2 linked regions of the Pigmentiphaga aceris genome follow. Each later gene encodes a partner of the first gene's protein in a complex. Links are inferred from orthologs where the notes say so. Each region holds a gene or a part of one and is shown in the gene's direction. Other genes may lie near its edges.

Evidence for each region.
Region 2: the proteins of ybiB (region 1) and obgE are in contact, whole or in part, in a crystal structure (PDB 8BFT), measured with the Escherichia coli proteins. The link is inferred for Pigmentiphaga aceris from one-to-one orthologs.

What each region holds. Positions count from the first base shown.
Region 1 is NZ_CP043046.1:380,323-387,410, forward strand. Bases 1,869-4,820 are described here. They hold ybiB (DNA-binding protein YbiB), read left to right. Parts: upstream 1,869-2,798; coding sequence 2,799-3,842; downstream 3,843-4,820. Other genes in these bases: FXN63_RS01600 (AMP-dependent synthetase/ligase), read right to left, coding at 1,869-1,881; FXN63_RS01605 (Crp/Fnr family transcriptional regulator), read left to right, coding at 2,132-2,806; FXN63_RS01615 (sirohydrochlorin chelatase), read left to right, coding at 3,839-4,279; FXN63_RS01620 (glutathione S-transferase family protein), read left to right, coding at 4,490-4,820. In the rest of the region: more of FXN63_RS01600, read right to left, coding at 1-1,868; more of FXN63_RS01620, read left to right, coding at 4,821-5,110; FXN63_RS01625 (hypothetical protein), read left to right, coding at 5,190-5,873; FXN63_RS01630 (TonB-dependent siderophore receptor), read right to left, coding at 5,901-7,088.
Region 2 is NZ_CP043046.1:959,054-966,176, reverse strand. Bases 1,599-4,585 are described here. They hold obgE (GTPase ObgE), read left to right. Parts: upstream 1,599-2,497; coding sequence 2,498-3,673; downstream 3,674-4,585. Other genes in these bases: proB (glutamate 5-kinase), read left to right, coding at 3,726-4,585; rpmA (50S ribosomal protein L27), read left to right, coding at 2,011-2,277; rplU (50S ribosomal protein L21), read left to right, coding at 1,602-1,916. Also shown: FXN63_RS03985 (polyprenyl synthetase family protein), read right to left, coding at 417-1,382; more of proB, read left to right, coding at 4,586-4,850; hydA (dihydropyrimidinase), read left to right, coding at 5,415-6,917; FXN63_RS03955 (N-carbamoyl-D-amino-acid hydrolase), read left to right, coding at 6,920-7,123. UniProt on the Escherichia coli protein: An essential GTPase which binds GTP, GDP and possibly (p)ppGpp with moderate affinity, with high nucleotide exchange rates and a fairly low GTP hydrolysis rate.

The sequences.
Region 1 (7,088 bases):
CACCTGCGTCTCGATGAACTGATGGGTCTTGCCCGTGTAGAGCGCATCGACCAGCACCGCGTACTTCTGGTTGATGAAGCCACGGCGCACCTTGCGGGTACGGGTCAGTTCGTCGTCATCGGGGTCCAGCTCCTTGTGCAGGATCAGGAAGCGATGCAGCTGTGAACTGGCCAGCAAGGGGTCGCGCGCCAAGTCGGCATTGACCTGTTCCACGCAGTCCGCGATCAGTTCGTACACTTCGGGTTTGGATGCCAGGTCGGTGTAGCCCGCATACGGCAGCCCACGGCGCTCGGCCCAGTTGCCCACCGCTTCCACGTCGATGTTGATGAAGGCGGTGGCTTCATTGCGGTCAGCGCCGAAGGCCACGGCTTCCTTGATGAACGGGAAGAACTTCAGCTTGTTCTCGATGTACTTGGGCGCGAACATCGCGCCGCTGGCGAGCTTGCCCACGTCTTTGGCGCGGTCAATGATCTTCACGTCGCCATCGGCGTCGACGAAGCCTGCATCCCCCGTGCGGAACCAGCCGTCGGCGTCCTTCACTTCAGCCGTGGCAGCGGGGTTGCGGTAGTACTCCTTGAACAGGCCCGGGCTTTTCACCAGGATTTCGCCCGCTTCGGAAATCTTGATTTCCACGCCATCGGTCGGGGGACCAACCGTGTCGGCCTTCACCTGACCGTTCTTCTGAATGCAGACAAAAACTGAAGTTTCCGTCGAGCCGTACAGCTGCTTCAGGTTGATGCCAATGGACCGGTAGAACACGAACAGGTCCGGGCCGATGGCTTCGCCTGCGGTGTAGGCCACGCGCACGCGGTTCATGCCCAGCGCGTTGCGCAAGGGACCGTAGACCATCAGGTTGCCCAGCGCGTAGTGAATGCGGTCGCCCATGCCGACCGGCTTGCCGTCCAGGATGTCGGTGCCGACCTTGCGCGCCACGCCCATGAAGTGGTGGAACATCTTGCGCTTGATCAGGCCCGCGTCTTCCATGCGGATGGTGACCTGCGTCAGCAGCGCTTCCAGCACGCGCGGCGGCGCGAAGTAGTAGGTCGGGCCGATGGCGCGCATGTCGATGTCGACGGTTTCGGGCGACTCGGGGCAATTCACCGTGAAGCCCGTGACCAGCGGCTGGATGTAGGAAAAGATGTTCTGGCCGATCCAGGCGGGTGGCAGGTAGGCCAGCACGTCTTCGCGGTCGGTCAGGCCTTCCAGGCGTTCGCAGGCACGTGCCCGGCCGATCAGCGCGTCGTGGGTCAGCACCACGCCCTTGGCCTTGCCGGTGGTGCCCGAGGTGTACAGCATGGCGGCGGTGTCGTCCGACTTGCCAGCGGCCACGGCGTCATCGAACAGGCCCGGGTGGGACGCGTCGTATTCCTTGCCCAGCGTTTCCAGCTGGTCAAGCGACAGCAGGGCCGGGTCGGTGTAGTGGCGCATGCCGCGCGGGTCGTCGTAGACCACGGTCTTCAGGCTGGGCGCCTGTTCCATGATCTCGAACATCTTGTCGACCTGTTCCTGGTCTTCCACCACCGCAATGCGCACCTCGGCGTCTTGCAGCACGTAGACCATTTCCTGGGCGACGGCGTCCTGGTACAAGGGGATCGGAATGGCGCCGAGCGACTGCGCGGCCATCATCGTCCAGTACAGGCGCGGGCGGTTTTCGCCGATCACGGCAACGTGGTCGCCGCGGACCACGCCCTTGGCCGCCAGGCCGCAGGCAATGGTACGTACGCGGGCGGCAGATTCGGCCCAGGACCAGGTTTGCCAGATGCCCAGGTCTTTCTCGCGGATCGCGGGGCGATCGGGGCGGTTGCGGGCATGCGAAAGCAGCAGCCGGGGCAGGGTGTCCGCAGATGCTGCGGCGGCGTTGCGCGAATCGGGCTGGGCCACGTGATCTCCTGCGATATCGTTATCCGGCTTGGGCGGCAAGTCGCCCTGTGTCCGGTACGTTCGTCATTTCTTTTTTGCGCTGTCATGCACCCGTATTGCGCGTTCGAAAACCCGGTCACGGAAGCTGACAAGCTGCTTGGTTGCGGTAAGGTAGCGAGTCGCTGGCACACCAACTGTCGCGGAAACGACAATCGGCGACAAAGGCCGGGTAAACGACAGGTCTGTAAAACCCTTGAGCGATAAAGGATCGATGAGCTGGTTTGACGAGACAAAAGTGGCATCCAGCTGGCCAGCCCTGCTGACAGCGCCGCAACGCGACCGCGTGCGGCGTGACGTTGCCATCCATCAGGTACCGGCCGGCACGGTGATCGGCCGCAAAGGCGATCGCGCCGACAGCTGGTTGGGCGTGGTCGACGGCTTGCTGAAGATTTCGGTGGTCAGCATCGACGGCAAGTCCGTCAGCTTCACCGGCGTGCGTGACGGCGGCTGGTTCGGCGAGGGAACCTTGCTGAAAGATGAGCCACTCAAATATGACATCGTGGCGCTGCGCGACTCCACCCTGGCCCGGATGCCGCGCGCGACTTTCGAATGGCTGCTGGAAAACAGCATTGGCTTCAATCGTTATCTGCTGGATCAATTCAATGAACGGCTGGGCCAGTTCATTGGCATGATCGAGAACGAACGCCTGCTCGGGCCGGACACGCGGCTGGCCCGTTGTCTGAGCGGCCTGTGCAATCCGATTCTGTATCCGGGCTCTGACCTGCGTATTGAAATTACGCAGGAAGAGCTTGGCTATCTCGCTGGCGTGTCGCGTCAGCGGGTCAACCAGGCGTTGCACAAGCTCGAAAACGTCGGGCTGGTGCGCGTCGAGTACGGGGCGGTCTGGGTTACCGACCTGGCTGGACTGGGGAGCTACGATGGGTGATCAAAGCGAAAACCGGGCGGCGGTCGCCCCGGGTGTGGTGCCGGCCGGTACCCGCCGTGTTGGTGTCGAGCCCTTTGCCTGCGCTGCGTTGATCCGCGAGATCGGCCGGGGCAAGGATGGGTCGAAGTCCTTGCCGCGCGATCAGGCTGAAACCCTGATGGCTGCCATGCTGGACGGTCAGGTCAATGACCTGGAACTCGGTGGCATTTTGCTGGCGCTGCGCATGAAGGGCGAGCAGCACACCGAGATTGCCGGTTTCCTGGATGCCATCGAGGCGCGCATGCGCCGGGTGACGGCACCGGGCGCACCGGTGGTGGTCATTCCCACTTATAACGGTGCCCGGCATGCCGCCAACCTGGTGCCCTTGCTGGCCGGCCTGCTGGCCAAGCGCGGCATTCCGGTCTTGCTGCACGGCCAGGCCAGCGATCCGCTGGCGCAAGGGGCAGGAAGCAATGTCAGCCGCGTGACCACGGCTTCCATTCTGGAAAAAATGGGGATCGAGGCGTCTGCGAACGTCTACAAGGCCGAAGACGCCTTGCACGATCGTCTGCTGGCATACCTGCCGCTGGATGTGGTGAGCGCGCCGCTGGCACGCCTGATCAGCCTGCGTCGCATTCTGGGGGTGCGCAATGTGTCGCACACCTTGGTGAAGCTGGTGTGCCCGGTGGCGGGGCCGGCTTTGCTGTTGTCTGCATATACCCACCCTGAATTCGGCAGCATGCTCAACGAGCTGTTCGCCGAGCGCGGCACGGCTGCCTTGCTGATGCGCGCAACCGAAGGCGAGGCGGTGATCAACGTGCGCCGCAGTCAGGAAGTGTTGCGCTGGCGCGGTGGCCAGGTCGAGACCCTGGCCGAACGTGCGCCGACGGCTGCGGCCGAGTTGCCCGAACTGCCCCCGCGCGATGCCGAGAGCACGGCCGTGTGGACCAAGGCGGTGTTGGCGGGGGATATTCCCGCCCCTGAATCCTTGGTGGCGCAGTGCGACATGATCGAGGAATCGCTGGGCCTGCTGGACCGGCGCAAGGGGGCGCGATGAGCGCAGATATTGACGGTGGCAAGCCCACGCTGGCGGACGGTGGGGCAATTCCCCCCGCCACCGGCTGGCCCGATGCCACCGCCTTGGTGCTGTTTGCGCACGGCGCGCGCGATCCGCGTTGGGCCGAGCCGTTGAACCGTCTGGCCGATGTGGTGCGCGCCCAGCGGCCGGATGTCGCGGTCGTGACGGCATTCCTAGAATTGATGCAGCCTGATCTGCCTGCGGTATTGGACGGCTTGGCGGCGGACGGTCATGTGCATGTCAACCTGATGCCGGTATTCTGGTCTGCGGGCGGCCATGTGATTCGTGATTTACCTGTATTGATCGCGGATTCCCGCCTGCGTAATCCGGGTTTGAACGTGGCGGTGCTGCCGGTATTGTCTGAATTGCCCGGCGTGCTGGATGCCGTCGCCCGGGCCGCCTGGCCGGCTGCCTGATGTACTTGGCTTGATCACTTGGGTTGATGCTTTTGGCTTGATGCATCTGATCTGATGCGTTCGGTCTGACGCCCTTTACCAAGCGCGCAACGCCAGGCCCACCACGGTTCTTTCCACTATCTGCACCTGCGTGCCCGTGGTCGGGCATGCCGGGTGCTGAGGCTTGCGCCTCGCCTATACACACCATCTACCCACCCACGGGAGTACTGCATGATCCGGATATGGGGACGCCTGAGTTCCATCAACGTGCAAAAAGTCGTCTGGACCGCCGTCGACCTGGAGCTTGATTTCACCCGTCTCGACGCCGGCGGCCCGTTTGGTGGCCTGGATACCCCGGAATACGGCCTGCTGAATCCGAACCGCTTGATCCCGGTATTGGAAGACGACGGGTTTGTGATGTGGGAATCGAACGCCATCGTGCGTTATCTGGCCGAGCGCTACGGCAAGAACAAGCTGTGGATCGACGCGCTGCCCGCGCGTGCCAAGGCCGATCGCTGGGTCGATTGGCAGGCGACGACCTTCGCCCCTTTGATGATGCCGGCGTTCATCGGTCTGGTGCGCACGCCCGAGGAAGAGCGCAACGAGCTGGCGATTGCCGACTCCCTGGCGCAGTGCGGCTTGCTGATCAACATTCTGGAACGCGAGCTTGAGCAGCGCCCGTTCCTGGGTGGCGAGGAATTCTCGATTGCCGATATTGCAGTCGGCGCGCAGGTGCATCGCTGGTTCCACCTGCCGATCAACCGTGCCCCGTCGCCTGCGCTGCGCGCCTGGTATGACCGCATCATCCATCGTCCGGGTGCGGTGGCGGCGCTGGGACAGCCGGTGGCGTAAACGGTAGTGGGAGTGTGTCTGAGCTTGCCTGAATCCGGCCGCGCTGCACGCTTGCGCGCGACGGGCGACAATAGGACGGATGGACAACCCCGCTTTCCTGTATCTCACTGGCGTCGGCGGCCAAGCCCCGATGCTGATCGCGCAAGCCCGTGGCAAGTTGCCGTTGCTGTGGCAGATTCTGCTGGCAGGCGGTGCGCCTGCTGCCGGGTCTGATCCGGCATCGCCTGTCATTGACGCAGTTGCTGCACCTGCACCCATCGCCGCAACGCATGGCAACGACGCGCCTCGCCTGACCAGCAACGCCGACGCGGCGCTGCTGCGTCTGCGCTGTGTGGTCGACTTCATCGCCAGTCATCCGGCCTTGCGTACCCGGCCTTCCTTGGGCTGGGCCTTCGACGGTGCCTTGGCGTCGTTACGCGAAGCGGTAGCCGCGCAGCCCGGGCGAAGCTTTTCTGTCGGGCTGGAGGCGTTGTCGTGGATCAGCGATGCCACGCCCGCCACCTTCATCGAAGAATGCCGTGCGGACTGCAATGCCCGCTGGCGCATGCTGGCCGAGGCCATCAGCGCGCGCGACCACATGGCCTTGAGCCGTGCGCTGTACTTGGACGACCCTGACGATTGGCGCTATTGGGCGGACAGCTTCGGTTTCAGTACCTTGGCTGACCCCTACTTCCACGGCCACATCACGCAGCCCGACGCGCCGCACCCGCTGGCCCCGTTGCCAAGGCGCAGCAGCTGGTGGCGCTGGTTCAATGCTGACTGATCAGCGCCAACCGATGCGCCTGTCGCCTTAGAACTGATAACGCGCCGTCAAGGTGATGGTGCGCGGCGCGCCGTAGTAGCACCAGATGGCGCTTTGGCAGACCGCGACGTATTCCTTGTCGAACAGGTTGCTGATGTTCAACTGCAGACGCCACTGGTTGATGTCGTAATGCGCTTGCGCATCCACAATCGCGTAGCCGCTGGTGCCCCACTGGTTGTAGGTATCGCCATAGTGCTTGCCCATGTAGCGCACTGCGCCTCCGAAGCCCAGGCGGGCCAGCGGGCCGGACTGGATGGTGTAGTCGGCACCCAGCGATGCCTGATGACGTGGCACCAGACGCAGTTGCTTGCCTTGCTCCAGCGGGTCGTTGCTTTCCTTGGCCTTGGCGTCGTTGAAAGCGTATGAACCAATCAGCTTGAAGCCACGCGACACGTTCACACGTGCTTCGAATTCTGCACCGCGCACCTGCGTCTTGCCCTGCTGCACCGTGGCAAAGGCCACGTTCGGGTCCAGGGTCTGGGTGTTCTTCTGCGTCATGTTGTACACGGCTGCCGTGTACTGGTCGCTGCGTCCCTTGGGCTGGTATTTGACGCCGGCCTCAAGCTGGTCGCCCGTGGTGGCTTTGAACGGCTCGCCGCGTGCGGTCGCACCGATCACCGGCTGGAACGAACGCGAGTACGCGGCATACGGGGCAATGCCCGAGTCGAACACATAGTTCACGCCCACCCGGCCCGACCACGCGTTTTCTTTGGTGGTGGTCTGCGTGTTGGCAATGCGGTTGTCGGTGTTGGTGTCGCTCCAGTCGTGGCGCAGGCCCAGCGTGCCCACCCAGCGGCCGATGCGGATCTGGTCTTGCGCGTACACACCTAGCTGCTTCTGCGTCTGGTCGATGTGGTAGTTGTAGGCCGGGGTGACCAGTGGCGACTGTCCGTAGACCGGGTTGAAGATGTCCAGCGTGGGTGCACCCGCCGCAAAGCCGGATGCATAGTCATTACTCAAGCGGCTGTAGTCCAAACCGACCAGCAAGGTGTGCTTGAAGTCGCCGGTGGCGAAGCGCGTTTCCAGCTGGTTGTCGACGGTGAAGGCGCGTGAGTGTTCTTCCAGCGGATAGTAATAGCGATTCAGCGTGCGCAAGTCGGCTTGCAGGCCAAGCGTACCGATGGAATTGTGGTCCAGATCGACATTGGCCTGGCGCAGGTTCTGGCGGAAGGTCCA
Region 2 (7,123 bases), 580 kb from region 1 along the record:
ATGTTATGCGGTGCTTTCTGTCGCTCTTGTCGGTACAAGGGCATCTGACCAGCGTATGAACAACTACGCGATCTGACCAACGAATTGGTCGGGGCGAGAGGATTCGAACCTCCGACTCCTGCGTCCCGAACGCAGTACTCTACCAGGCTGAGCTACGCCCCGAATTACTACTGTCTTGCTCTCTGCATCGGAATATCCTGGCTAAATGGCAGCTAAGGATTTCTCCTTGGCCCGCGTATTTATTCAGGCAATTTCGCAGAGCGGGAATTCTCTCACAGTTTCAGGACCGATTTGGTGACTGAGCCAAATGAATTTCGATTTGTTTTTCGAACTTCACCGCCCAACCCCTGAGCTCTCAACTTTTCCACCACCAACTTCCAGAAGAAGCTCGGCAAATAGAATGGTCTTAAGCTCAATCAGCGGTCTCTTGTTACCGCGAAAGCGCAGAATTCTATCAGAGATTTCGAAAACTCGGAAACGGGGAAGCCGGACACGGCTTTTTGGGCGGCGTCTGCCTCGGCTACCGCCGCTGCGCGGGTGTATTGCAAGGCATCCGTATCGCGAATCGCGGCGGCCACGGCAGCAAAATCAGCTTCGCCGGTTTCGATGGCATTGCGAATCAGCGCCTGCTGCGCCGGGCTGCCCACTTGCAACACACGGATCAGCGGCAAGGTCGGTTTGCCTTCGCGCAGATCGTCGCCCACGTTCTTGCCCAGTGCTTCAGCGTCGCCACTGTAGTCCAGCGCGTCATCGATAAGCTGGAAGGCAGTACCCACGCGACGGCCGTATTCGGCGGCAGCCGCTTCTTGTTCAGCACCCACATTCGCCAGCACCGCACCCAATTGCGCAGACGCCTCAAAGAGCTTGCCCGTCTTGTAGCGCACCACTTGGAAGTAACGTTCCTCGGTCACGTCCGGGTCGTGCACGTTCAACAGCTGCAAGACCTCGCCTTCGGCGATCACGTTGGTGGCATCGGCCAGGATGCGCATGACCGACAGCGAGTCGGTTTCGACCATCATCTGGAAGGCACGCGAATACAGGAAGTCGCCGACCAGCACGCTGGCTGCGTTGCCGAACACGGCGTTGGCCGTGCCGCGACCGCGACGCAGACTGGATTCGTCCACCACGTCGTCGTGCAGCAAGGTAGAGGTATGGATGAATTCCACCACCGCTGCCAGCAAGTGGTGATGCGTGCCGGCGTAGCCGAGCGCACGCGCCACCAGCAGCAACAAGGCAGGTCGCATCCGCTTTCCGCCACCGCCAATGATGTACTCGCCCACCGTGCGGATCAGGGGGACGTCGGAATCGAGCCGGGTACGAATCACGCGATCCAGCGCGTTCATGTCTTCGGCAATGGGGGCTAGCAGATTGGGCAGGCTCAAGATGGATCCGCGACTGGCTGTGCTGAGAGGAATCGCCCCAACGGTACGCGTGCGATGAAGCGGCACGGGGCCAGCACGAGACAGCAGGGGCAAAGCTGTGGCGGAGATTATACGGGTCGCGCCGTTTGTCGTAGCAGGATTTGACCAGCGGGACAACACCCCGCTAGAATCATGGGTTGTGCTCTCTCAAGAGCATAATCTACTCGAGGTTTCATCCCCATGTCCTACGCGGTCATAAAAACCGGCGGCAAGCAGTATCGTGTTGCCACCGGCGAAAAACTTAAAATCGAACAGATACCGGCAGACGTTGGGCAAGTGATTGAGCTGGATCAGGTGTTGGCAATTGGTGAAGGTGATGCACTGCGCATCGGCTCGCCGTTCATTGCTGGCGCAGTGGTCAAGGCTACGGTGCTTGCTCATGGTCGTCATGACAAGGTAAAGATTTTCAAGATGCGTCGTCGCAAGCACTACCAAAAGCGTCAAGGCCATCGCCAAAACTATACCCAAATCGTCATCGACGTCATCCCGGCCTAATTCGGCTTAAGACCAGGCAAATGCTGCGCTAACGCCCAGCAAAAACTGGACTGAAACCGGCATCACGGCCTGTCTGACAGGCAAGGAATAAAAAATGGCACAGAAAAAGGGCGGCGGTTCAACACGGAACGGCCGCGACTCAGAATCAAAGCGCCTGGGCGTCAAAGCCTACGGTGGTGAACTGATCCCCGCTGGTTCGATCATCGTGCGTCAGCGCGGTACTCGTTTCCACCCGGGCACGAACGTCGGCATCGGCAAGGATCACACCTTGTTCGCCCTGACGGACGGCACGGTTCAGTTCGGCTTCAAAGGCGCGCTGCACAAGCAGTACGTCTCGATCGTCCCGTTCACGGCAGAGTAATTTGCCACGGCGCACCAGGCCTCGGTCTGGTTCGCTGACAGGAAATCCCTCGTGGTGCCCGGCACCCTGGATTTCCTGAACTTACGGGACCGCATCGCACCGTCTTCGCGACGGTCATGCGAACCGAGGCCCTGTCGTTCGCGGCAGGGCCTTTTTCATTTTTTGTGGTCTTTGCACTTTGCTCGACAGCAGAGCGCGTTCAGGCCACCCAAGGAATCTCATGAAATTCGTCGATGAAGCCACGATTGAAGTGGTTGCCGGCAAGGGCGGCAATGGCGTAGCCAGTTTCCGGCGCGAGAAATTCATTCCCAAGGGCGGCCCGGACGGCGGTGACGGCGGGCGCGGCGGTTCGATCTATGCGGTCGCTGACCGCAACATCAACACGCTGATCGACTACCGTTACGCGCGACTGCACCGCGCTCGCCAAGGCGAGTACGGCAGCGGTTCCGATCGCTTCGGCGCAGCGGGCGAAGACATGTTCTTGCGCGTCCCCGTCGGCACCATGGTGTTCGACGCCGAGACCGACGAACTGCTGTTCGACCTGGCCTATCACGGCCAGCAGGTCACCCTGGCCCAAGGCGGCCTGGGCGGCATGGGCAACCTGCACTTCAAGTCCAGCACGAACCGCGCACCGCGCCAGTTCACGCTGGGTGACCCGGGCGAGCAGAAGAAGCTGCGCCTGGAATTGAAGGTGCTGGCCGATGTCGGCTTGCTGGGTCTGCCGAACGCCGGCAAGTCCACGCTGATCAGCCAGGTGTCGAACGCACGTCCGAAGATTGCCGACTATCCGTTCACCACCTTGCACCCCAACCTGGGTGTGGTGCGTACCGACACGCAGCGCAGCTTCGTGATCGCGGACATTCCGGGCCTGATCGAAGGTGCTTCTGAAGGTGCGGGCCTGGGTCACCAGTTCCTGCGTCACCTGGCGCGCACCCGTGTGCTGCTGCACCTGGTCGACGTGGCCCCGCCGGACCCAACCGCCGACCCGGTGGCCGACGCCCGCGCCATCGTTGAAGAACTGCGTCTGTATGACGAGACGCTGTACAACAAGCCGCGTTGGCTGGTGCTGAACAAGCTCGACATGGTCGAAGACCCGGAAGCCATGCAGAAGAAGTTCTGCGAAGAATACGGCTGGACCGGTCCGGTCTTCACGATCTCGGCACTTGCTGGCCTGGGCACGCGTGAGCTGGTGTTCGCGCTGCAAGACTGGCTGGATGCCCAGCGCAAGATCGAGCACGAAGTCGAAGAAGCCGCCATTGCCGCAGGCCATGCGCCCGCGCTGGCAGCGGCCTTGTCCAGCGGCAGCGCCGTGGGCTTGGGCAACCAGGCCTACGACATGTCCAAGGCGCAGGCCGAAGACGACGAAGATGATGAAGAAGGCGACGACGCGCGCTGAGCAGGACCCATCAAACCCGCTGAGCACTCAACAAGGCGAGCACCCAACTCCCATGAATGCCGTATCCGTAATTGCCGATGCCCGCCGCCTGGTGGTCAAGGTAGGTTCGTCACTGGTCACTGACGAAGGACGCGGCCTGGACCGCGTCGCCCTGGCCCGCTGGGCCACCCAGATCGCGTCCTTGCGTGCGCTGGACAAGGAAGTGGTGCTGGTGTCCAGCGGTGCGATTGCCGAAGGCATGCTGCGCCTGGGCTGGAACAAGCGCCCCACCGACATCCATTCCTTGCAGGCGGCTGCCGCCGTGGGGCAGATGGGTTTGGTGCAGGCGTATGAAACCTGCTTCACCGAACACCAGCTGCGCACCGCGCAGGTGTTGCTGACCCACGCCGACCTGGCCGACCGCCAGCGTTATCTGAACGCGCGTTCCGCGCTGTTCATGTTGCTGCGTCTGGGCGTGGTGCCGATCATCAACGAGAACGACACCGTCGTTACCGATGAGATCAAGTTCGGCGACAACGACACGCTTGGCGCACTGGTGGCCAACCTGATCGATGCCGACGCGCTGGTCATCCTGACCGACCAGAGCGGCCTGTACTCGGCCGATCCGCGCAAGAATCCCGACGCTGAATTCATCTCGCATGCCAATGCGGGCGACCCTTTGCTGGAAGGCATGGCGGGTGGCGCAGGCAGTTCCATCGGCCGTGGCGGCATGCTTACCAAGGTACTGGCAGCGCGTCGCGCAGCCGGCAGCGGCACCCATACCGTGATTGCATCGGGCCGCGAACCCGATGTGCTGACGCGTCTGGCGCAAGGCATCTGCATCGGCACCGAACTGCGTGCGCCGATCGCTCGCCTGCCTGCGCGCAAGCAATGGCTGGCCGACCACCTGCAACTGCGTGGCCGGGTCACGCTGGATGCAGGGGCGGTGCGCGCGCTGACGCAAGACGGCAAAAGTCTGCTGCCAATTGGCGTGACCGCCGTCAGCGGCGACTTCGAACGCGGTGACGTGGTGGCCTGCCAAGACGCTAGCGGTCGTGAATTAGCCCGTGGCCTGATCAATTATTCGTCCTCGGAATCGCGCCGCATTCTGGGCAAACCGTCTACCCAGATTGCCGACATTCTGGGCAGCATGGACGAAGCGGAATTGATGCATCGGGACAATCTGGTCATTCTTTGACCGGTATCGATTCGGCAGGCTTGGCCCGCTATGCATGGGCCAAGCTTGGGTCGAAATGCTTGGATCGAAACGCTCGGATCGAAACGCTCGGATCGCAAAGTTTGGATCAAAACACGTAGATCGAAACGTGAATCGACCAACCTGAATGCCGGCGTGACATCCCACACGCCAGTATTCACGCCGCCTGACTCCACGCCCCTCTCGCTCGACCTAATCTGCCCCCCTGCCCGCGCACTCGCGCGGCACATCCCCCGCTATACCCCTCAATGCCTCAAGCCGCTCACGCGGCTTGAGGCATTTTCACGACAGGGTTTCACCTATGTCTGCCATCACCATTTGTCGCCAAGTCATAACCTGGCGGCATAGCTATGTGGTGCATGTGACCACCAAGCAAAAAATTTAGTCAGCGGAATCAATCGCTTGCGTGCATCCAGCGCATGCACTGAATCGGTGCGCGCGAATTTCAGCAGATTTACCGCAGGCCGGTGATTGGGCAGGCTTCGTCCAGCCCCTCAATTGCCCAGCCTGGCGCACACGCCGGCCGGCTTCTGCAGAAGACAGCCCATGAGCGATACGAATTCGACCCCCGGCAGCCACGCCTCCTTCGACCTGACCGTGCGCAATGCGCGCATCGTCACCGCCACCGATGACTTCCACGGCGACATCGGTATTCGTGACGGCCGCATCGTCACCGTTGCGCAAGACCTGCCGGCAGGCACCCGCGACATCGACGCAGGCGGCAAGCTGGTCTTCCCGGGCGGCATCGACAGCCACTGCCACATCGAGCAACTGTCGAGCATGGGTGTGATGTGCGCCGATGACTGGCACTCGGCCAGCGTGTCGGCGGCCTTTGGCGGCAACACCACCATCGTGCCGTTTGCGGCCCAGCACAAGGGCGATTCGCTGCGCGAGGTAGCCACCAACTACGCTGCGTCGGCCGCTGCCAAGTCGGTCATCGACTACAGCTATCACCTGATCATCTCGGACCCGACGGAACAGACCATCGAGCGCGATCTGCCCGAGCTGATCCGCGAAGGCATCACGTCGTTCAAGGTCTTCATGACCTACGACAAGCTGAAGCTGAACGACACGCAGCTGCTGGATGTGTTTGCGGTGGCAGCCCGCGAAGGCGCGCTGCCGATGATCCACGCCGAGAACAACGACGTGATCCTGTGGATCGCGCGTCACCTGATCGCCAAGGGCTATACCGCGCCGAAGTACCACGCGACCAGCCACGCGCCGGCAGCCGAGAACGAAGCCACCAACCGCGCCATTCAATTGGCTTCGGTGTTGGATGTGCCGATTCTGATCGTGCACGTGTCCACGCTGGGTGGCGCGCAAGCCATCCATTCGGCCAAGGCGCTGGGCGCATCCGTGCACGGCGAAACCTGCCCGCACTATCTGCTGTTGACCGCTGAAGACCTGGACCTGCCCGGCACCGAAGGCGCGAAGTTCTGCTGCAGCCCGCCGCCGCGTGATGAAGCCTCGCAGGAAGCTCTGTGGAAAGCGCTGAAGAACGGTGTGCTGCAACTGTTCTCGTCTGACCACGCGCCCTACCGCTACGACGAGTCCGGCAAGATTCCCGCCGGCGACGCCACCACCTTCAAGCAAGTCGCCAACGGCCTGCCGGGCCTGGAAGTGCGCATGCCGCTGCTGTTCTCGGAAGGCGTGCTGAAGGGTCGCATCAGCTTGAACGAGTTCGTGGCGCTGACCTCCACCAACCACGCAAAGATGTACGGCATGCACCCGCGCAAGGGTTGCATCGCCCCGGGCGCGGACGCCGACCTGGTGATCTGGGATGCCGAGTGCACCCGCACCGTGACCCACGCCGGCCTGCACGACGCTGTGGGCTACACCCCCTACGAAGGCCGCAGCGTGACCGGCTGGCCGCAGACCGTCATCAGCCGTGGCCGCGTGGTGGTCGACGGCGACACCTTGCAAGTGGCCGCTGGCAGCGGCGAATTCATCGCCCGTGGCCTGCCCGCCCCGCTGCGCGAACAACGCAAGCATTCCCCCGAGACGCACTTCCTGCGCTCGCTGTTTTCCCTGGACAAGACGGAGCAATGATCATGAGTACCCCCCGCAAGCTCGGCCTGGCCGTGGCGCAGATGGGCCCGGTTCACCTGGCGGACACGCGCGAAACCGTGGTGGCACGTCTGGTCGAGATGATGCGCGAAGCCAAGGGCCGTGGTGCCGAATTCGTGGTGTTCCCGGAACTGGCGCTGACGACCTTCTTCCCGCGTTATTGGATCAGCGACGAAGAAGCCAACGAG